4 regions of the Mesorhizobium sp. WSM3873 genome follow, and region 3 is predicted to be linked to each of the others. Evidence: predicted binding sites of a transcription regulator. Region 3 holds the regulator's gene; each other region holds the start of a gene.
What was found. The regulator LexA, encoded in region 3, represses DNA repair genes until DNA is damaged. The targets are predictions, from matches to a motif close to TGTTCNNNNTGTGTTCNG.
Positions count from the first base shown of each region.

Region 1: the regulator LexA is predicted to act here: its motif matches at 3,014-3,031, upstream of A9K71_RS16205 (sel1 repeat family protein).
Region 2: the regulator LexA is predicted to act here: its motif matches at 1,794-1,811, upstream of A9K71_RS23900 (helicase-related protein).
Region 4: the regulator LexA is predicted to act here: its motif matches at 1,273-1,290, upstream of A9K71_RS26830 (DNA recombination protein RmuC).

Region 1 is NZ_LYTM01000023.1:89,006-94,570, forward strand. It holds gene A9K71_RS16195 (acetyl/propionyl/methylcrotonyl-CoA carboxylase subunit alpha) at 1-950, shown strand, start outside; gene A9K71_RS16200 (ABC transporter substrate-binding protein) at 1,113-2,234, opposite strand; gene A9K71_RS16205 (sel1 repeat family protein) at 2,614-2,880, opposite strand; gene A9K71_RS16210 (DUF2147 domain-containing protein) at 3,318-3,659, shown strand; gene A9K71_RS32085 (hypothetical protein) at 3,866-4,018, shown strand; gene A9K71_RS16215 (hypothetical protein) at 4,051-4,245, shown strand; gene A9K71_RS16220 (AMP nucleosidase) at 4,373-5,565, shown strand, end outside.
Region 2 is NZ_LYTM01000045.1:197,036-202,600, reverse strand. It holds gene A9K71_RS23915 (acetyl-CoA C-acetyltransferase) at 1-397, shown strand, start outside; gene A9K71_RS23910 (beta-ketoacyl-ACP reductase) at 532-1,254, shown strand; gene A9K71_RS23900 (helicase-related protein) at 1,978-5,391, shown strand; gene A9K71_RS23895 (RNA-binding S4 domain-containing protein) at 5,407-5,565, shown strand, end outside.
Region 3 is NZ_LYTM01000008.1:113,695-119,259, forward strand. It holds gene gltX (glutamate--tRNA ligase) at 1-139, opposite strand, end outside; gene A9K71_RS07570 (ComEC/Rec2 family competence protein) at 242-2,695, shown strand; gene lexA (transcriptional repressor LexA) at 2,689-3,423, opposite strand; gene glp (gephyrin-like molybdotransferase Glp) at 3,540-4,745, opposite strand; gene moaC (cyclic pyranopterin monophosphate synthase MoaC) at 4,747-5,226, opposite strand; gene trpC (indole-3-glycerol phosphate synthase TrpC) at 5,229-5,565, opposite strand, start outside.
Region 4 is NZ_LYTM01000055.1:168,360-173,924, forward strand. It holds gene A9K71_RS26820 (plasmid stabilization protein) at 1-270, opposite strand, end outside; gene def (peptide deformylase) at 689-1,219, opposite strand; gene A9K71_RS26830 (DNA recombination protein RmuC) at 1,323-2,573, shown strand; gene A9K71_RS26835 (GFA family protein) at 2,589-2,993, opposite strand; gene A9K71_RS26840 (cation diffusion facilitator family transporter) at 3,028-3,987, opposite strand; gene A9K71_RS32970 (hypothetical protein) at 4,235-4,360, shown strand; gene sugE (quaternary ammonium compound efflux SMR transporter SugE) at 4,559-4,873, shown strand; gene A9K71_RS26850 (DUF6481 family protein) at 4,939-5,367, opposite strand.

The DNA.
Region 1 (5,565 bases), on a different contig from region 3:
ATGCTTTCGAGGCGCGCATCTACGCCGAGGACGCGGCCAAGGGATTCCTGCCGGCGACGGGCACGCTTTATCATCTCAAATTCCCCGACACGCCGCCGGAGGATGCCGCCATGCGCATCGAGACCGGCGTGCGGTCCGGCGATGCGATCTCGCCCTTCTACGATCCGATGATCGCCAAGCTGGTGGTGCACGCTAGGGACAGAACCACCGCGCTTGGCGCGCTGCGCAAGGCGCTGGCCCGAACCGAAGTTGCCGGCTCGACGGTCAACACCGCCTTCCTTGCAGCACTCGCCGCCGACGCCGATTTCGCGGCGGGCGATATCGACACCGGCCTGATCGGCCGGCATCAGGATGCTCTCGTCGCTGTTCCCGCGCCAAGCGATGAAGCGATCGCCGCGGCGGCGCTGGCAGCGACCGACGCAAGCACGGCGGGTCCGGCCGCCGATCCGTGGTCCTCGCTCGCCGGCTATGCGCATTTCCATACGCTGGCGCGCCGCACCCGGTTGCGTTACGGCGAGGAGAACATCCTGGCCCGGGTATCGGCGCGGCCTGACGGCCGCTTCCAGGTGGCGCTGGAGGCGCCGCATGACGCGCTCAACGCGCACGACCTCAGGAGCATGCCGCGCAGCGCGCGCTGGCCGGGCCATGTCACGGTGTTCGAAGGAGCGGTCGGATATACATTCACGGTGCCGGATCCGCTGGCCAAGGCGGATGAGGCCGCGGCCGCGTCGGACAGCCTGCGCGCGCCGATGCCGGGATTGGTCAAGCTGGTGCGCGCGGCAGCGGGCGATACCGTTATCAAGGGCCAGCCGCTCCTAATCCTCGAAGCGATGAAGATGGAGCACACGATCGCCGCACCCCATGATGGGGTGATTGCCGAGATCGCGGCCGAAGGCGCGCAAGTGAGCGACGGCACGGTGCTGGTGCGGTTCGAGGACGCACGGGGCTGAGCTGCCGGTCGCCTTGGATCGGCAACGGGACAAACTGGCTGGGGCAGCAGGACTCCAGGGGGGCGCCGTAGAGCGCCGAACTGGCCTCCAAATCAGTGCCAAGGCACATACGAAAACGGCCGGGACAAATCCCGGCCATTTCCAATCGATCTGCAGAACGAATTACGGCTTGATCGGCGCGTATTTGCCGTCGTGCCACTGGTTGATGTCGTAGCTGGCGTTCTTCAGGTCGCCCTTCTCGTCGAAGATCACGTCGCCGACCACGGTGCTGATCGGCTTGCCGTCCTTCAGCGCCTCGGCGACCTTGGCCGGGTCGTCGGTGCCGGCGCGCTTGACGCCTTCGGCCACCGCCTGGATCACTGCATAGGAGAACAGCGTGAAACCTTCCGGTGTGAAGCCGCCTTGCTTGATCTTGGCCACGGCCTCCTTCGCTTCCGGCTTCGACTGCGGATCCGAGGGGAAGACGAACATCGTGCCTTCACCGGCCGGGCCGGCGATCTGCCAGAATTCCGGCGAGGCGATCGAGTCCGGCATGATCAGCTGGAACTTGACGTTCTGCTCCGCTGCCTGGCGCAGGATCAAGCCGGCCTCCGGATGGTAGCCGCCGAAATAGACGACGTCGGCCTTGAGCTCTTTCAGCTTGGTGACCAAAGCCGAATAGTCCTTCTCGCCGGCATTGATGCCTTCATAGTCGACCTCCTTGAGGCCGCCGGCATTCATGGTCGTCTTGACAGCATCGGCAACGCCCTGACCGTAGGCGCTCTTGTCGTGCAGGACGACGACGTTCTTGCCGGCATATTTCTTGGCGATCCATGGACCGATGAAAGCGCCCTGCGCATCGTCACGAGTGTAGAGGCGCATGATCGTCGGCCAGCCGGCCTTGGCCGCGGCGTCGGTCAGTTCCGGATTAGACGAGGCCGGGCTCATCATCAGGGTGCCGGCTTCGGCATAGACGGCGGAAGCGGGAATGCTCGAGCCCGAGCAGGCATGGCCGTCGACGAATTTGACGCCGTTGGCAACGATGCGATTGGCGACCGACACCGCCTGCTTCGGATCGCATTGGTCGTCCTGGATGTCGATCTTGATCTTGTTGCCATTGACACCTCCGGCGGCATTGATGGCATCCGCCGCGGCCTGCGCGCCCTGCTTGAACTGGTCGCCGATGTTGGCGAGCTGCCCGGTCATCGGGCCGACCACCGAAATCGTGATGTCGTCGGCGAAGGCAACCGATGCGCTCATCGTCAGGCCCAATGCGGCCGCGCTCAAAATACCCAATCTTTTCATGACAATAGAACTCCTCCACTTGCGCGCGGCCGTTCCGGCCACGCTTCTTCCAGAGAGCCGGGACAATTTCACCCTTCGCCGGAACTGTCGAGAGCACAATGTATCGGGATTTGGTTCATTCCGACGGGGAGTTCTTGGGCCAAGCCGCCGTTCCCATACAGGCGGTGACTGCGCAAATGCAAAAGCCGCGCCGGCCTTGTCCCGGCCGGTCACGGCTTTTGCAGTCGAGCTTCCCGGCACCCCGCGCGCCTGAACCCGCTCGCTTCCCTGTGTTGTCGCACGGCTTGAGTTCGTTGACCTGCCGCGTTCTTGGTCTGGTTAACCGGCCGTCTTTTTGCGGCCTTGTCCCTTAAGAGCTTCCGGGCTTTACCCCGCAAAATCAGTGCATCGTCATCCATTCGCGCGCTTCGCGCAGCGCCTTGGCGATCTCGGCCTTCGACATCGATGCCGACAATTCCGAGCGCAGCTCGGCGGCGCGGAGCGAGCCCTTGATCGCGGCGATGTTGAACCATTTGTGGGCGGCAATGACGTCGGTCTCGCAATCGCGGCCGGTCGCATACATCATGCCCAGTTCGAAAAGAATGTCGGCCTGGGCAGTTGCCCCCATGGCGCCGAAGCCGGCTTCAAGCATTTCAAAGCGTGCCATTTCAATCCCCTGTCTGCTCCCGAGAGCTGCCTCCTTCTGTCCCTGGAATTCCCCTGGGCGGGCCGCTCTTTCGATGCTTTCGAGGATGACGGCTCGCCTTGAATCCGTCGTTAAATGGCTTGCTTAATTTGAAGAAAACAAAGCTAAAACAATAGGTAAACGCGAAGAACTGTTAAGCATAGGAATCCAGCAATTCAGCCGATCTGCGCCAAATTCGTCGAAAATTTGGGGCGCGGGAATCAAGACTTCGCTAACCACGGAAACCGAAGCCTTTTTTCGCCATCCGTTCATTTCCAACGACCGACGCGGCCAAAATCCTTGCAAGCTTCCGTCGCGGCACCGCTTTCGTTTTGGCGATGGCTGGATTAGCTTTACGTTTGCGTAAGGGACAGAAAGGCGGAACGAGGCCCGCCGGAACCCTAAAAGGGAGGACAAGCATGTTTCGAAAAGTCAGCCTGGCCCTGGCGGCCACCTTGATGATGGCAGGCGCCGCGTCGGCCGACCCTATCGAGGGCAATTGGAAGACGCAGGCCGGATCGACAGCGGCGATCGCCGGCGGCGGAGCGTTTTCCATCACGCTCAAGTCCGGCAAATATGCCGGCAAGACGATCGGCTCCTTCAAGGCGGCCGGCGACAACAAGTACACCGGCACCATAACAGACCCGGAAACCGACAAGACCTATTCCGGCAAGGCGACGCTTTCCGGCACCTCGCTAAAGATGAGCGGCTGCGTTCTGGGCGGACTGATCTGCAAGACCCAGACCTGGCACAAGCTCTGACAGTCGAACGGATGACGATGCAAAAACGGGGCCCGGCGCCCCGTTTTCTTTTTGAGCGCCGTTTCTGAGCGCAACGCTGGACAAGGCATTTCGCAGGCCTTGGCCGGGTCATGACCCCATCAGCCAATTTGAACCGCAGATGAATACCGGTCTCAGAACCGGTTCAGAGGCGCTCGGGCATTCTCCTCGCATTGAAGGAGAGTCCAATGCTTGTCCGCCGCTTCACCATCGTCTGCCTGCTGATGAGCCTGTTCGGCATGTTCTTCGCCATCCTCGTGGCCGAAGCCGGCCGTCCGGCGCGCTCACCGCGAATGGCCGATACCTGCCGGCTGGACTGCATGAACCATTTCGGCCGCTGAAACGACCAATACTCGAAACCGGAACGACCACCATGAACCGCATCGCTGCCTCCACCCTCAAAGCTCTTCGGCTCCTGCCGCGGGCGATGCTCATCCTGATGGTGCTTGCCGCTCCTGTGCTGGCGGTGCCGATGATGCGCGCCGACGCCGGTTCGGTCATCGAGGCGCCGGCGCCGAAGAAGGCAGGCATCGGCTTCGTGCTGCTGGTCAGCCTGCAGCGTGGCTGACACGGCCAGAGAAAAATACTCCGCAAGGCGGGCTTCGCGCCCGCCTCCCCCTCCCAAGCGCTCTTCCAAATCCCTATATTGGGCCATGGAAAAGCGAATCTACCCCCAAGCCATCGAATCGGTCGTCATGCCGGAGCCTTTCGGCAGGCAGAGTTTTGACGACGCCAAGAAGGCGGTCGCGGCGCTGGAGGCGCTCTACGACCGCAACACCAAATTCCTGCGCGATTCCTTCGCCAAGCTCGCCGCCGGCGGCGACGAGAGCAGGCGCTACCGGGCCTTTTATCCGCAGATCGGCGTCACCACCACCTCGTTCACGCAGATCGACTCGCGCCAAGCCTACGGCCATATGCCGACGCCCGGGCATTTTGCCACCACCATCACCCAGCCAAAGCTGTTCGAGAACTATCTCGTCGAGCAGCTTCGGCTCATCATGCGCAATCACGGCGTCCAGGTCACGGTGTCGGAATCGACGACGCCGATCCCGCTGCATTTCGCCTTCCTGGAGGGCACCTATGTCGACGGCACGGCTGCCGAGCGCATCAGGCGACCGATCCGCGACCTGTTCGACGTGCCGGATCTCGACGGCACCGACGACCAGATCGCCAACGGCACATTCGAGGTGGCGTTCGGCGAGCCGAGGCCGCTGGCGCCGTTCACGGCCCAGCGCATCGACTATTCGCTGCACCGCATGACGCACTACACGGCTACCAGCCCGCAGCATTTCCAGAATTTCGTGCTGTTCACCAATTACCAGTTCTACATCGACGAGTTCGTGGCGCGGGCCCGCGAGCTGATGGAGAGCGGCGGCGGCGGTTACAGCGAATTCGTCGAGCCGGGCAACCTCGTGACTAAGGCCGGGGCCGGCGCGGCGAGCGAAGGCACCCCGCCACAGCGCCTGCCGCAAATGCCGGCCTACCATCTGAAGAAGTCGGGCCATGGCGGCATCACCATGGTCAACATCGGCGTCGGCCCGTCCAACGCCAAGACCATCACCGACCATATCGCGGTGCTTCGGCCACATGCCTGGGTGATGCTCGGCCACTGCGCCGGCCTGCGCAACACGCAGGCACTGGGCGACTATGTGCTGGCCCATGCTTATGTGCGCGAGGATCATGTGCTCGACGACGACCTGCCGGTCTGGGTGCCCATCCCGCCGCTGGCCGAGATCCAGGTAGCGCTGCAGGAAGCGGTCGCCGAGGTAACGGGACTTTCCGGCTACGATCTCAAGCGCATCATGCGCACCGGCACCGTCGCCACCATCGACAACCGCAACTGGGAACTGCGCGACCAGCGCGGACCGGTGCAGCGCCTTTCGCAGTC
Region 2 (5,565 bases), on a different contig from region 3:
CGAGGCTGCCAGGCGCGGCATCACCCCACTGGTCCGCATCGCCTCCTGGGCGACCGCCGGCGTCGATCCGGCGATCATGGGCACCGGCCCGATCCCGGCCTCGAAGCGGGCGCTGGAGAAGGCCGGCTGGTCGGCCAAGGACCTCGATCTCGTCGAGGCCAACGAGGCCTTCGCCGCGCAGGCCTGCGCCGTCAACAAGGGCATGGGCTGGGATCCCTCGATCGTCAACGTCAATGGCGGCGCCATCGCCATCGGCCATCCGATCGGCGCCTCGGGCGCCCGCGTGTTCAACACGCTGGTCTACGAGATGCGCCGCCGCGGCGCAAAGAAAGGCCTCGCGACGCTTTGCATCGGCGGCGGCATGGGCGTCGCGATGTGTGTGGAAGCCTTGAACTGAGCGAACGGCGAACTGAGCGAATAGCGAATGGGGAGTAGCCTATAGGGGGAAATGGTGTTGCGCGACGGGTTATCGGATTCCTACTCGCTATTCGCCGCTCCCTACTCGCTCTTCCGACCAAAGGGAGGAAATGCATGAGCAAGGTAGCAATCGTCACGGGCGGATCGCGCGGCATCGGTGCGGCGATATCGGTGGCCCTGAAGAATGCCGGCTATTCGGTCGCCGCGAACTATGCCGGCAATGACGAGGCGGCCCAGAAATTCAACGCCGAGACCGGCATCCCCGTCTACAAATGGTCGGTCGCCGATTATGACGCTTGCGCCGCCGGCATCGCCCAAGTCGAGGCCGATCTCGGTCCGGTCTCGGTGCTGGTCAACAATGCCGGCATCACCCGCGACACCATGTTCCACAAGATGACCCGCGAGCAGTGGAAGGAGGTCATCGACACCAACCTTTCCGGCGTCTTCAACATGACGCATCCGCTATGGAACGGCATGCGCGATAGGAAGTTCGGCCGCGTCATCACCATCTCCTCGATCAACGGCCAGAAAGGCCAGATGGGCCAGGTCAATTATTCGGCTTCGAAAGCCGGCGATATCGGCTTCACCAAGGCGCTTGCCCAGGAAGGCGCCCGCGCCGGCATCACCGTCAACGTTGTTTGCCCCGGCTACATCGCCACCGACATGGTCATGGCCGTGCCGGAAAAAGTGCGGGAATCGATCATCGCTCAGATCCCGGTCGGCCGTCTCGGCGAGCCGGAGGAGATTGCGCGCTGCGTCGTCTTCCTCGCCTCGGAAGACGCAGGCTTCATCACCGGCTCGACGATAAGCGCCAATGGCGGCCAATATTTCGCCTGAGATCTTACTGGCCTGAACTCTTCTGACACCGATGGCAGACGGCCCGCCGCAAACGGGCCGCCTGTTTTTGTCTGCGCAGCGGCGGCACCGGGTGGGCATGCCTCAATTTGGCACGCAAAAGTTAACGGCCTCCCCGCGCCCTGTGGGAAACCCGGTTCACAAGCTGTGGATTTTCGGTGCACAAGCTTTGGACAACACCATATCTAGGGGTGAACAAAACAGGAAGTTTTGCAGATCGCTGATTCGTCGCCGATTCGTTCCGGCTTTGGCCGAAAAGTTAACACGCCACGCCGCAAATAGCCCGAAAAAGATTAACGCCGGTTAGGAAAGATCAACCATTTCATAATGTTGGCGGCCGCGCTCGAGTCCGTCGCGGTCGCTCTCCCGCAAAGGTTAACGACGCCCCAGAACCAGCGCGAGCTAAGCACGAAACGGGCCAGTTCACAGATTCAGCATGTGGTGAGACTCATGGTCAAAAAATCCACATATAGCCGTGAACAAAACCTGAATCAGAGCGAGTCAGTGATTCGTCGCCGATTCGTTCCAGACTCGTTCCAACGGTTAATCGGCCGCGGATTTTGACCTTGCCTGTCGTCGCGCCATCTCTTGATGGGAACATTCCGCTTTCGCTTCGCGTCTGAAATCCCTATGTGTGCCCTGTCACACGCGGCGGCACCGCCGCGTCCCCGACAACAAGCGGCAGAAAGCCTCATTTCCGAGCCGATGAATATCCAGCCGAAACCCTCCCAGCCGCTGATCCTTTCCGGCCGCGACGTGACGGCCGTGCTCGGCCCCACCAACACCGGCAAGACCCATCTCGCCATCGAGCGCATGGTGGCGCACGACACCGGCATCATCGGTCTGCCGCTGAGGCTCCTTGCCCGCGAGGTCTATACGCGCGTCTGCGAGAAGGTCGGCGCCAGCAAGGTGGCGCTGGTCACCGGCGAAGAGAAGATCGTGCCGGCGAGCGCGAGATATTCCGTCTGCACCGTGGAGGCGATGCCGCGAGAGACCGATGCCGCCTTCGTCGCCATCGACGAGGTGCAGCTCGCCGGCGACCTCGAACGCGGCCACATCTTCACCGACCGCATCCTGCATCTGCGCGGCCGCCAGGAGACGCTGCTTCTGGGCGCCGCCACCATGCACGGCATCCTGCAACGCCTGCTGAAGGGCGTCTCGGTGGTGACGCGGCCGCGGCTGTCGCATCTTGCCTATGCCGGCTCGAAGAAGCTCACCCGCCTGCCGCGGCGCACGGCGATCGTCGCCTTCTCCGCCGACGAGGTCTATGCCATCGCCGAATTGATCCGCCGCCAGCAGGGCGGTGCTGCCGTCGTTCTCGGCGCGCTCAGTCCCCGCACCCGCAATGCCCAGGTGGAGATCTTCCAGTCGGGCGACGTCGACTATCTGGTCGCCACCGATGCCATCGGCATGGGCCTGAACCTCGACCTCGAGCACGTCGCCTTCGCCCAGAACCGCAAGTTCGACGGCTACCAATACCGCAACCTGACCGCCGCCGAGCTAGGCCAGATCGCGGGGCGTGCCGGCCGACACCTGCGCGACGGCACCTTCGGCGTTACCGGCCAGGTCGATCCGTTCGACGAGGATCTGGTCAAGAAGATCGAGGCGCACGATTTCGACCCGGTGAAGGTGCTGCAGTGGCGCACCGCCGATTTCGATTTTGCCAGCCTCGATGCCCTGAAACGCTCGATCGAGACCAACGCGCCGGTCGAAGGGCTGACCCGGGCATTGCCGGCGGTCGACGCTCAGGCGCTGGAACATTTGTCGCGCGACGCCGACATCAGGACGCTTGCCACCGGCAGGGAGCGCGTGGCGCTGCTGTGGGAGGCCTGCGCGCTGCCGGACTACCGCAAGATCGCGCCCGCCCAGCATGCCGACCTCATCGCCTCGATCTACATGGACCTTGCACGCCATGGCCATGTCGATGAGAATTACATGGCCGAACAGGTGCGGCGGGCCGACACCACGGATGGTGATATCGACACGCTGTCGCACCGGATCGCCCAGATCCGCACCTGGACCTTCGTCTCCAACCGACCGGGCTGGCTGGCCGATCAGCTACACTGGCAGGAAAAGACGCGCGAAATCGAAGACAGATTGTCGGATGCGCTGCATGAGCGGTTGACGAAACGCTTCGTAGACCGCAGGACTTCCGTCCTCATGCGGCGCCTTAGAGAAAATACCATGCCTGAAGCTGAAATCAGCCCAACCGGAACCGTGCTCGTCGAAGGCCATCACGTCGGCGAACTGCAGGGATTCCGCTTCACCGCCGACCAGAGCGCCGGCGGCGAGGACGCCAAGGCGGTGCGCACCGCTGCCCAGAAGGCGCTCGCGGCTGAGTTCGAGGCGCGCGCCGAGCGCTTCGCCGCCTGCGCCAACGGCGATCTGGCATTGGGCTCGGACGGTGTCCTGCGCTGGATCGGCGCGCCGATCGGCACCCTGGTTGCCGGCGACGAGGCCTTGAAGCCGCGCCTTGTGCTGCTTGCCGACGAGCAGCTCACCGGCCCTGCCCGCGACAAGGTCGCAGCGCGTGCCGAGCGTTTCGTCAATTTCCAGATCGAGTCGCTCTTGAAGCCGCTGGTCGATTTGAAGAACGCCGAGCAGCTCACCGGCATCGCGCGCGGTATCGCCTTCCAGCTCGTCGAGCATTTCGGCCTCATCAACCGCCGCGACATCGCCGAGGAAATGAAGTCGCTCGACCAGGAAGGCCGCGCGGCGCTGCGGCGTCTTGGCGTCCGCTTCGGTGCCTACCACGTCTTCGTGCCGGCGCTGATCAAGCCGGCGCCTGCCGGGCTGGTGACGCTGCTCTGGGCGCTTAAGAGCGACGGCAAGGACAAGCCAGGCTTCGGCGACGTGGTGCATGCGCTGGCATCGGGCCGCACCTCGGTGGTGATCGATCCTGCTTTCGACAAGACGTTCTACAAGCTCGCCGGCTATCGCAATCTCGGCCGCCGCGCCGTACGCGTCGATATCCTAGAGCGGCTGGCCGATCTCATCCGACCCGCGACCAACTGGAAGCCCGGTCTCGGCCAGCGACCGGACGGCGCCTATGACGGCCACGCCTTCATGGTGACGCCGCCGATGATGTCGATCCTCGGCGCCACCGCCGACGACATGGAAGAGATCCTCAAAGGCCTTGGCTATCGCGCCGAACCGAAGCCGGCGGCGGAGGTGAAGGCCAAGCTCGACGCGCTGGACAATGCCGCCCGCGAGGCCTCCGCTGCGAAGCTTGCGGCGGAAGAGGCCGCGCGTGCTGCACAGGCGGCAGAGACGGACGCCGTGGCAACCGACAGGGTTGCAGAGGCAACGATCGAGGGATCCGAGCCGGCTGCCGCTGTAGTTCCTGCCGACGCCATCGCGGAAGCCGCGAGGGAGCCTGACGCGAAAGACCCGGCGGAAGCGTCGGCTGCGGTCGCGGAAGAGGCTCCGCCTGTGGAGGCCGCCGCAGCGGTGGACGCTGCAGCAGCGTTTGGGTCGGCTGAAAGCGCCGACGCCTCCACCTCGATGGGGGAGGTCGCGGCGGGAAGCGACGCGGGTGGGGCTGACGGCGCCGACGATGCAGACGGCACCAACACCGCCGACGCCGGCGCTCTCCACGAGGGCGAAGGCGGTGAAGGCGCAGAGCCCCCCGCCGAACCGGAAGAGCCGAAGCCGATCCTGCTGTGGCGGCAGGCGCGCTTCGACCATTCGCGCCCGCGCCACCGCCATGACAATCGCCGCGACAATCGTCCGCGCAACGGCCAGGCTGCAGGCGATGGCCAGGCGGCTGCCACGGGTGGCCAGGCCGGCGATCGGCCAGCCCGTGAGGGCCGCCGCGACCAGCGCGACGGGGCCGGCAAGCCGCGCTTCGACCGCTCGAAGTTCAAGCCGAGACCGGAACGCGAAGGCGGCGAACGGCGCGAAGGCAGGCCGCAGGGCGAGCGTGCCGATCGCCACGAGGGGGGCCGCCGCGAGGGCCGGCCGGACTGGAAAGGCAACAGGCAGGACGGCAAAGGCAATGCCGCGGGCGGCAGCAAGCCGGCCTTCCAGGGCAAGCCGCGCGAGGAGCGTCCGCAGCGCTTTGATCCGGATTCACCCTTTGCCAAGCTCGCCGCCTTGCGCGACCAGCTGAAGAAATAGCCTCGGCCGGTCGCGATGGTTGGAGAAGGCCGCCAGCGCATCGACAAATGGCTGTTCTTCTCGCGTGCGGTGAAATCCCGGTCGCTGGCGGCGAAGCTCGTCGTTGCCGGGCGCGTCCGCATCAATCGCGACAAAGCAGCGCAGGCCTCCGATCTGGTCAAGGCCGGCGATGTG
Region 3 (5,565 bases):
CGGTGTCCTCGATGCGCAGCAGCATCGTGCCGGCCGTGTGCCTGGCGTAGAGCCAGTTGAACAGCGCCGTGCGCGCGCCGCCGATGTGCAAATAGCCGGTGGGCGAGGGGGCAAAGCGGGTGACGACCTTGTCGGACATGGAACTCTCGGAAGAAGCTCTGAAGCGGGCATGATTGCGCGGACTTTCGCGCGGTGGGCGTTCATGTAGCATAGGAGGTCTGGGGCGCAAGGGGCAGACCCGATGGCTGGACGTGGCCGGGGTGCGGAGGAGGGCGAGGAGACGACGGCTGGCGTGAGCGAGCGCCTGCTGTTTGCCGACACCATACCTGCCGAGGCAGTACCGGTTTTGGTTCCCGTACCGCGTCCGGCCACCGAGATTTTGCCGCCGGACGGCGATGCTTCGCTACAAGCTCCTCCGCCGGCGGCCATCGACTTAATCCGCAGGCGGTTCCGCCGTGCCTCGTTTTCCGCGTTTCGCCGGGGTGTGGCCGAGGCAGCCTCCACCGAGCTCGACCGCGGCATCGGCTTCCTGCTGGTGCCGGTGTTCCTGGCCGCCGGCGTGATACTCTATTATTCCTTGAGCGCCGAGCCGGATCTTTACCGACCGCTGGCGGCGGTGGCGCTGATGGCTCTATGCGCGGCCGTTTCGCGTCCCTGGCTGAAGACACACCTGGTCTTTATGGCGGCTCTGTTTTGCGCGCTGGGCTTCGTCGCCGCGAAGGTCGAGACCTGGCGCGCCGCAACACCGATGCTCGGCTCCGAAATCCAGACGCGGCTGACAGGCCGCGTCGCCGTCGCCGAGGAAATGGCCAATGGCCGCGTCAGGCTGACCATCGATCTCGTCTCGACCGCGCATCCAAAGCTGCGCTACGCACCGGATCGCGTCAGGCTCTCGGCACGCAGGATCCCGGCCGGCATGAAGGCTGGATCGCTGGTGACGGGTTACGCACGGCTCCTGCCGCCGACCGGGCCGGTCCGTCCCGAAAGCTATGATTTTTCCTTCGACAGCTATTTTTCCGGCATCGGCGGCAGTGGATTTTTCCTCGGCGACCCGAAACTCATTCCGCCAACCGACCCGATCGCTCAGACGAGCATCGCCTCAGCCATCGAGCACGCGCGCGAAAACATTGCCGATCACATCAGAAGCACCATTGGCGGACCCGAAGGCGAGATTGCCGCTGCACTGATCGTCGGCGTGCGCGCCGGCATTCCCGAGGACATCAACGAGGCGATGCGGCGGACCGGCATCTATCACATCATCTCGATTTCGGGCCTCCACATGGCGCTGGTCGCCGGCACGGTCATGCTTCTGCTGCGCGGCGCCTTTGCGCTGTTCCCGGATTTTTCGTCACGCCGGCCGGTGAAGAAATATGCCGCGGCAATCGCGCTTATCTCGATTGCCGCCTATCTCGTCATCTCCGGCGTGGTGGTAGCCGCCGAGCGAAGCTTCATCATGCTGGCCGTCATGCTGGTCGCCGTGCTTTTCGACCGGGCGGCGCTGACGATGCGCAATTTGGCGATCTCGGCCATCGCCGTCATTCTGGTGTCGCCGCATGAAGTGGTTGGCCCGAGCTTTCAGATGTCGTTCGCGGCAACCGCCGCTCTTGTCGGCGCCTATGCCGGCTGGTCCGACTACCGCGCCGGCAAGGTGAGAGCGCCGCCGGCAAAGCGTTCGTTCCTGCGGTTCATGTCGCATAAACTGGCAGTCGGAGCAGGTGGCGCCGCAATGACGTCGATCATTGCCGGAAGTGCCACAGCGCTGTTTGCCATCTGGCATTTCCAGCGCGTCTCGCCGCTCAGCCTGCTGGCCAATCTCGCGATCATGCCGATCGTCACGGTCGTGATGTTTCTCGCCGTCGCCAGCGCGGTCATGATGCCGTTCGGCTTCGACGGGCCCTTCCTCTATTTGATGGGCAAGGGCCTGACGGCGATGATCGCGATCTCGGCGTGGCTTTCGGAGTGGTCGCCGGTCGATGCCGTGGGCCTGATCTCGATCCATTCGGTGCTGCTGGCGACGATCGCGCTCGTCATCGCCACGATGGCGACTACCTGGCTGAGGCTGGCCGCAATTCCTTTGGCAGTCGCGGCCGTCATGATCATCCCGCAGGTGCGCACGCCGGACCTGCTGATCTCGGAGGACGCGCATCTGGTGGCGATGCCGATCGGCGGCGGCGAACTCGCCGTCAATCGTGCCCGCTCCAACGAGTTCACCACCGATAACTGGAAACGCGCGCTCAAGGCCGAAACGATCGTGCCGCCGGAGACATTCGCCAAGGGCACGCTGGACATAGCCGATCCCGTCGACTTGCCGCCTGGATCGCCTTTTTACTGCACGGGCGATCTCTGCATTGGCCGGCATCCATCGGGCGCGATCGTCGCGCTCGCCGAGAACCGCGAAGCTTCCCGACCTGCCTGCGACTTTGCAGACCTCATCGTCATCAACGACGCCACGGCCTACAATCCCTGCCGCGATCCACGTATCCTCGTCGTCACCAAGCGGCAGCTCGCGCGCGACGGCAGTGCCGCCGTCTTCTTCGATCCGCAATCGGCGACGGCGCGAGCATCCATTCAATACGCCGTCGAAAAACCGTACCGCCCTTGGCACGAACAGCGGCGCTACTCGCGTGAGGCGAGGGGGTTAGCGCCTTACAAGAAGCCCGAGAAGCCGGAAGCCAAGCCGCAGCCCCCTCAGTAGCGGCGGATGAGCCCCACGAGCTTGCCTTGAACCTTGACGCGATCAGGACCAAAGATGCGGGTCTCATAGGCCGGATTGGCAGCCTCGAGCGCGATGGAGGCGCCCTTGCGGCGGAAGCGCTTCAGCGTCGCCTCCTCGTCGTCGACCAGCGCCACGACGATCTCCCCGGGGCTCGCAGTGCTGGCGTTGCGGATGATGACCGTATCACCATCGAAGATGCCGGCCTCGATCATCGAGTCGCCTTTGACCTCGAGCGCGTAGTGCTCGCCGCCCGCGATCATGTCCGGCGGCACTGTGATCGAATGCGTCTGGTGCTGGATGGCGTCGATCGGCACGCCGGCGGCAATGCGACCCATCACCGGGATGGAGACGGCTGAAACGGCGTCGTCGTCATTGCTGGGCGTCGGCGTGCGGGCGGGCGCCGCGGGTTTGATCTGGCGGCCGAGATTGCCTTGGCCGCCCTGGATGACGCTCGGCGAGAATTTCTTCGCCGCATTGAGGCCGGGCGCGATCGAGTCAGGTAGGCGCAGCACTTCAAGGGCACGCGCCCGGTTCGGAAGCCGGCGAATGAAACCGCGCTCCTCCAGCGCCGTAATCAGGCGGTGGATGCCCGATTTCGAGGCAAGGTCGAGCGCTTCCTTCATCTCGTCGAAAGACGGCGGAATGCCGCTTTCCTTGAGCCGTTCATGGATGAACATCAGCAGTTCATGTTGTTTGCGCGTCAGCATGGCGGCCCCCATGGGTTCTGAAACCAGAATCAGAAAAACAAACCCAGAACAAACACTATCTGTTCCAGTTGTGTTCCGCAACCGTTTAAAGTTTAGTGAATGTGTTGACGTTTTGTTCAGCGTAACATCAGAACGCTGCATTCCTCGCCGGCTTGAGCCGCCGGTGCGAAGGGTTGGCGCACGATCAGGCCATTGGCATCGGCGAGCATCCTCAACATCGAGGAATCCTGGATGCCGAACGGTGTTGCGATCAACGCCCCCGCATCTTCGCGGACCACGGCGCGCACATAGTCCTGCCTGAGATCGTTGGCGTGCATTGCGACGCCTAACCGGGCCGTGCGGATTTCCTGCCGGCAGGACCGGCCGCCCAGCCGCGCCAGAAGCGGCTTCAGGAACAGCTGCGAGCAGACCAGGCTTGCGACCGGATTGCCGGGCAGGCCGATGCAGCGAATGTCGCCGAGCCGGCCAAACATCAGCGGCTTGCCGGGACGCATGGCGATCTTCCAGAAGTCGAGCTGCATGCCTTCGCCGGTCAGCACGTCATGGATCAAGTCGTGGTCGCCGACGGAGGCGCCGCCAAGCGTGACGATGACGTCGGCGCCGGCCTTGACCGCCTTCTTGACCAGGGCCGCGATCGCGTCCTTGCGGTCGGCGGCGATGCCGAGGTCGAGCGCGCGCGCGCCGACCGACTGGGCTGTAGCTATGACGCCATAGGCATTCGACGAGATGATCTGGTCGGGGCCGAGCGCGCTGCCCGGCGGCAGCAATTCGTCGCCGGTGGCGATGATGGCGAGCAGCGGCTGCCGCACCACGTTGAGACTCGGATGGTTGGCCGATGCCGCCAGCGAAAGCGCCGCCGGATCGAGCTGGCGGCCTTTTTCGAGGAGCAGGTCGCCCTCGCAGAAGTCGAGGCCGCGGCGACGGACGTTTCGTCCCTCCACGGTCGGCTCGGTCACTTCGATGCCGCCGCCGCCGAGATCGCGGACATTCTCCTGGATAACGATGGTATCGGCGCCTTCGGGGAGCGGCGCGCCGGTGAAGATGCGCACGGCCTCGCCCTTGCCGACAGAGCCGGTGAAGCCACGCCCGGCGGGGGCCATGCCGATCACGGAGAGCCGGGCCGGCGCCGAGGCTACGTCGGCGGCCCTTACGGCGTAGCCGTCCATCGCCGACGCATTGAAGGGCGGCTGGGTGCGCAGAGCCACCACGGGGTCGGCCAGCACCCGGCCGGACGCGTCGGCCAGCGGCACGCTTTCGCCTGGCAGCGCGGTCGCGCCGTCCAACAGGCGTTGGAGCGCGTCGGCGACCGGAAGCAAAGCCATGCTAAGGACCTACCTTGTAGTCGCCCGACTTGCCGCCGGTTTTCTCGACCAGCCTGATGCCGGAAATCGCCATGCCTCGGTCCGCTGCCTTGGCCATGTCGTAGATGGTGAGGCAGGCGACCGACGCCGCGGTCAGCGCCTCCATTTCCACCCCGGTCTTGCCGGTAACCCTGGCAAGCGCGCTGACCCTCAGGCCGGGAAGCGCGTGGTCGGGCTCGATCTCGACGGACACCTTGGTGAGAAGGAGGGGATGGCAAAGCGGGATGAGCTCATGCGTCTTCTTGGCCGCCATGATGCCGGCGATGCGCGCCGTGCCCAGCACGTCGCCTTTCTTGGCGTCGCCGGCCAGGATCATCTCCAGCGTTTCCGGCTGCATGGTGACATACCCTTCGGCGATGGCCGTGCGCGTTGTCTCGGCCTTGCCGCCGACATCGACCATGTTGGCTTCGCCCTTGGCGCCGAGATGCGTAAGCGCGGGCATCGTCAAACGGCCTCGGCCGGCGCCTTGCCCGTCAGCAGAAGGGCGGTCGCGGCGGCCACGTCGGCCTGCCGCATCAGGCTTTCGCCGACGAGGAAGGTGCCGATCTTGCTCTTTTCCAGCCGCCGGCAGTCCTGATGGGTGAAGATGCCGCTCTCGCTGACCAGCAGCCGGTCGTCCGGGACCATGGCGGCAAGCCGCTCGGAAACGTCGAGGCTGGTTTCGAAGGTTCTCAAATCGCGGTTGTTGATGCCGATCAGCCGCGACGAGAGGCGAAGCGCGCGTTCCATCTCCTGTTCGTCATGCACCTCGACCAGCGCGTCCATGCCGAGATCGAAGGCC
Region 4 (5,565 bases), on a different contig from region 3:
ACCCTCGACCAAGGGGCCAAAGTCCTCTTTCCTCGCAGCTTCGATTTCAGCCATTGTCTCAGCAAACTCGTTGTCAATTGCGCTTTCGTTTGCGAATGCGGAGCGGATACTCTCCCATGCTGAGAAGTTTGGCTCTAGCCTTCTTTCCTTTTCCACACTCATGCCCTTCCACAAAAGATCGATGGCTTTGCCCGATAGGCTCTGGCCGACTTTTCGAGCGGCTTGCTCAATTTCGCGCTTTAGGGGTTCTGGTACGTTTCTGATTAGCATATCGCTCAAGGCTAAGCCTCCAATTTGATATCATGATATCATGGTTAGACGATTTGCTCAATCATACCCAGCACGGGTTTGCGCGGCGCTTAAAGACTCTTCGGTAACCAAGTTCGAATGCTTTCCTCATATGATTCGGGCCTCTTGCCCCTTCGGAGCCATTCATATGAAGACTCGTCAAAAGACATTGGGGCGTGTCGTACGCCAGGTTCAAATCGCTCGATGAGGAATCTACGAAGGGCGAGTTGTCCAAACGACGTGAGCGAGCATTCGCTGTCTACCTCACGCCGCTTTTTGCAGTGGCATTAGTCGTGGTTTAATATTCTCGCCAAAGTCTCGCGCGCTTGCGTTTGAATTGGCTTCCAAAGCCATCGAAGTCGGGAAAGACTGGATCCTGCGTGGAATGCTCGAATGAGGTTCAGCCCGCCATCTTGCCCGGCGCCTTGTCCTTGGCGAGCTTCTTGAATTTCCTGACCACCATGTCGCGCTTCAGCTTCGAGATGTGGTCGATGAACAGCACGCCGTTAAGATGGTCGATCTCGTGCTGCAGGCAGGTCGCCATCAGGCCTTCGGCCTGCATCTCCTGCAGCTTGCCGTCGCGGTCGAGATATTTCACCCGCACCGCTGCGGGACGCTCGACCTCGGCATAGTAGTCAGGGATCGACAGGCAGCCTTCCTCATAGACCGAGCGCTCGTCGGAGCTTTCGAGGATTTCCGGATTGATGAAGACATGCGGCGCCGGCGGCTCGCCTTCCTTGGCGAGGTCGATGACCAGCAAACGCCGCGGCTCGCCGACCTGGATCGCCGCCAGCCCGATTCCCGGCGCGTCATACATGGTTTCCAGCATGTCGTCGGTGAGCTTGCGCAAGTCACCGTCGACGCGCTCGACCGGTTTGGAAACCTGGCGCAGGATCGGATCGGGAAGGATGATGAGCGGCTTGATCGACATGGCGTCTCACCTAAGACGTCGATGGAAAAGCGTCAACCGGGGCGGCTTTGACTTGTTCACGTTTTGATCTGTGCCAGCAGAGCGAATCGGCTATGCTGCCCAAATGAACGACATGACCTCGATCCTTTCGCAACCCGTCGCGCGGCTCGGCGCCACCACGATCAGGCTCGGCGAGGCGCTTGGCTTCGGAGCGCTGCTGCTGCTGGCGCTGTTCCTGGCGCTCGTCATCGCGTTGTGGCGCGCGGGAAAGGCGCGCGCGGCAGCGGCGGCAGAAGCGGCCGACCATGCCCGCGACACCGAGGCCAGGATGGCGGACATTCTTCAGGCGCAGGCCGAGATGCAGGGTCGCATGGGCGCGATCGCCGAAGTGTTCGGCGCCAGGCAGGCCGAGCTCACCCAATCGCTCGGACAGCGGCTCGACGCCATGACCGGCCGCCTTGGCCAGACCATGGCTGAGCAGACCAAGTCGACGCATGAGAGCCTGGCCAAGCTGCAGGAGCGGCTGGCGGTGATCGACACGGCGCAGGGCAACATCCAATCTTTAGCCGGACAGGTCGTGCAGCTGCAGGCGATCCTCTCCAACAAGCAGACTCGCGGCGCCTTCGGCCAGTCGCGCATGGAAACAATCATTGCCGACGGCCTGCCGCACGGCGCGTACGAGTTCCAGGCGAGCCTTTCCAACGGCAGCCGGCCCGACTGCCTGGTGCGGATGCCGAACGGCGCGCCGATGCTCGCCATCGACGCCAAGTTTCCGCTGGAGGCCTGGAATGCCATTCGTGCCGCCGAAGCCGCCGACTTGCAGAAGGCGGCGGCGCAGGCGTTCCGGCGCGACATCGAGGTGCATATCCGCGACATCGCGGAAAAATACCTGATCCAGGGCGAGACGCAGGACACCGCCTTCATGTTCGTGCCCTCGGAATCGGTGTTCGCCGAGATTCACGAGAATTTCGAGCCCGTGGTGCAGAAGGCGCACCGCGCCCGCGTCGTCATCGTCTCGCCGTCATTGCTGATGCTGTCGATCCAGGTCATCCAGGCAATCCTGAAGGACGCGCGCATGCGCGAGCAGGCGCATCTGATCCAGGGCGAGGTCATCCGCCTGATGGAGGATGTGGCGCGAGTCGACGAGCGCGTGCGCCGGTTGCAGACGCATTTCGGCCAGGCGGCCAGGGATATCGACGACATCCTCGTCTCGACGACGAAGGTCACCAAACGCGGGCAGAAGATCGAGGCGCTGGAGTTCGCCGAGGGCGAACCCGAACCGCCACGCGGTCCTGCCAAGGTGGAGGCGGGCGCGCGCGTGGCCGATTCCAAGACGGGTCAGCTCAGGCTGCGCGTCGTCGAAGGCGACGACTGAGCTGCCGTAACTCCGTTACTGCTCCTCGATGGTCGTGATGCCTTCGATTTCCGGCAGCCAGTGCAACGCCGAGCGGTGCCAGACCTGTCTTTTCGGCACCAGTTGGTCGCGCTGGCGCGCTGTACCCACCCTAATGCCGTAGATTTTCGGACCATCGCCAACCGACGTCGCATAGAGATGCGATCCGCATTCGCCGCAAAACCCCTGCGCGCGCTTGGCGCCGCTGGATCCGGTCTTGATGTAGACCTTCGGCGTGCCCTTGGTGATCCGGTAATCCTCTTCTGGCGCGCCCACCGTCACGCGAAAGGCCGTTCCCGTCAGTTGCTGGCAATCGGTGCAATGGCAGATCGAGGTCTTTTCGGGATCGACCTCCGCTTCGTAGGTGATGGCGCCGCAATGACACCCGCCGTCGATTCTCATTCGGCATGCTCCCAAAAGATTGCTTCGCTCAAATCTAATCCTCTTCGAAGGCCCCGGCGATAGCCTTACGCCTGCGCTCCCATGTGCCAGTCGCCTGCGGCTTGACGAACAGCCTGGTGATTTCGGGCATGTCGCTTTTCAGTCGCGCCTCCAGGCGTTCAACGCAGGCTTCGATCTCAGGCGCCGTGAGATGATCCTCGAATTCGATGCTTAGGCCTGCGACGATCTCCTCCGGGCCGATATGGACGCTCAGTATGCCGTTCGCCCGCTGCACGGCCGGGTCTTCCTGAGCGATCGCCAGAACCTTGCGCTGCACCTCGGGCGAAGCGGGCTCACCGATGAGCAGACCCTTGCTCTCGCGCGCCAAGAAGATGGCGGTGGCGCCCAGGATGACGGCGATGCCGATCGAGCCGGCGCCGTCGAGCTCGGGGATACCCAGGAGCTCGGCAGACAGGATGCCGACGAAGGCGACGACGAGGCCGAGCAGCGCGGCGCTGTCCTCGAACAGCACCGTGTAGATGCTGGGATCCTTGCTCATCCGGACCGCCTCGAACCAACCCAGCCTTCCCTTCTGTCCCCGGAACTCCTTCAGCGCCACCAGCCAGGAACTGCCTTCGAACAGAAAAGAAAGACCAAGCACGATGTAGTTGACCTTGGCGTTGACGACCGGTTCCGGCGCCATGATGTGGATGACGCCCTCGTAGAAGGAAACGCCGGCGCCAAGCGCGAACACCAGCAGGGCGACAATGAAGCTCCAGAAATAGAGTTCGCGTCCGTGTCCGAGCGGATGCGTGCGGTCGGGCGGGCGCGCGGCACGGCGCATGCCGTAAAGCAGAAGCGCGCCATTGCCGGTGTCGACCAGCGAATGCACGCCCTCCGACAGCATGGCTGAAGAGCCTGTGAAGGACGCTGCGGCGAATTTGGTCAGGGCGATCGCAACATTGCCGGCGAGCGCGGCGTAGATCACTCTTTTCGAGCCGCTATGCCCTGCCATGCGCTTCCGATCCTCTTCCAAGTGGGAGCTCAGCGGCCGCCGCCCAAAGCTCCACCGACAATGCGCCAGCCGCTCCGAGGTTCAGATGCCCCTATGCATTTCTGTTGCCTGATCGATCCCGAGGTCGCGGGATCAAGGGAAAACGGTTGACATAGCGCAAGCCGGCTTTCGAAGCTGCAAGCGGCCTCTTGCGGTCGGACGCTTCTCTTGTTTCACTTGTGCTGCCCACAAATCGGAGGAGCGAATCATGGCGAAAGGTGCGATGAAGGCGGGCAAGGAACCCCGCAAGCCGAAAAAGGACGCCAAGAAACCGGCCGCGGCCCCGGCTCCGAAGGCGCCGCCGGTCAAGGCGATGCGCATCAAGGAGAAGTAGGCCGTCAGCGCGGCCGATCCGTCTCGATGCGGATTTGAACCGGCGGCATGCCGAATGCTGCCGGTGTTTTGTTGATCGGGGGACAGAACTCACTATATCGGTACTGCGAGGACGACCTCGCTTCCCCGAAACCCGGCCGGGACGACCCGCCACGTCAAAACGTCGAGCATTCGATGCTCGATCGATGGAGCGTTCGCGATGTCCTGGATCTTCCTTTTCTTCGCCGGCCTGTTCGAGATCGGCTGGGCGATCGGCCTCAAATATACCGATGGGTTCTCGAAGCCGTTGCCGACCGTGCTCACAATCGTCTCGATGGTCGTCAGCCTTGGCCTGCTCGGGCTTGCGTTGAAGACATTGCCCGTCGGCACGGCCTATGCGGTATGGACCGGCATCGGCACTGTCGGCACGGCCTTGCTCGGCATATGGCTGCTCGGCGAGCCGGCGACCGCGGTGCGGCTTGCCTGCATCGGGCTGATCGTCTGCGGCATCGTCGGGCTGAAGCTCGTCGCCTGATGCAGCACGAACGCACTCAGGGCCGCTCCTGGCGACCCTGATTCATTTTTCGAACGAACTCGAACCTAGCGGGCCGAGAAGCCAGGAGGCGTGCGACCGACGCGCGCCTTGCGGGCGGCGTAGCGCGCATCGCGCTTGGCCTTGCGTTCGGCCTCCTCGGCGAGCAGGCGGGCGATGCGTTCGGTTTCCTCGGCTTCGCGGATCTTGGCCTCGGCAGCCGCTGCCTCTTCGGCAGCAATACGGGCCGCTTCGGCCACTGCCTCGCGTTCAGCCTTCTCGGCCGCTTCGCGCGCCAGCTTTTCCTGCTTCAATCGGGCCTTCTCGGCCTCGCGGACCGCACGGGCCTCGAGGATCGCCTTGCGTTCCGCCTGACGCGCCAGAACCGCTGGATCGTCCGCCGCCGGCTTTGACTTGAAGCGCTCCAGGAGCGCCTTCTTTGCCTCGTTCGCGGCGTTGCGCCGCTCGAATATGTCTTTTTCCCTGTAAATAGCCAAGTCCACTTCCCTGAAGTCAATTCGCGACGCTTACATACGCGCGAAAGCGGTGAGTTCAAGCGCCAAAACGGTATGCCAGCCATGAAAATCTGGGCTGTTGCCGTCGGGATACGTCGTCGCGGCGCGATGCACTGTTCACAAATCGCGCCTCTGGCGGCTCTGGGGGCCGGTCGCTACCTCTAGCGCCAACAATCAACG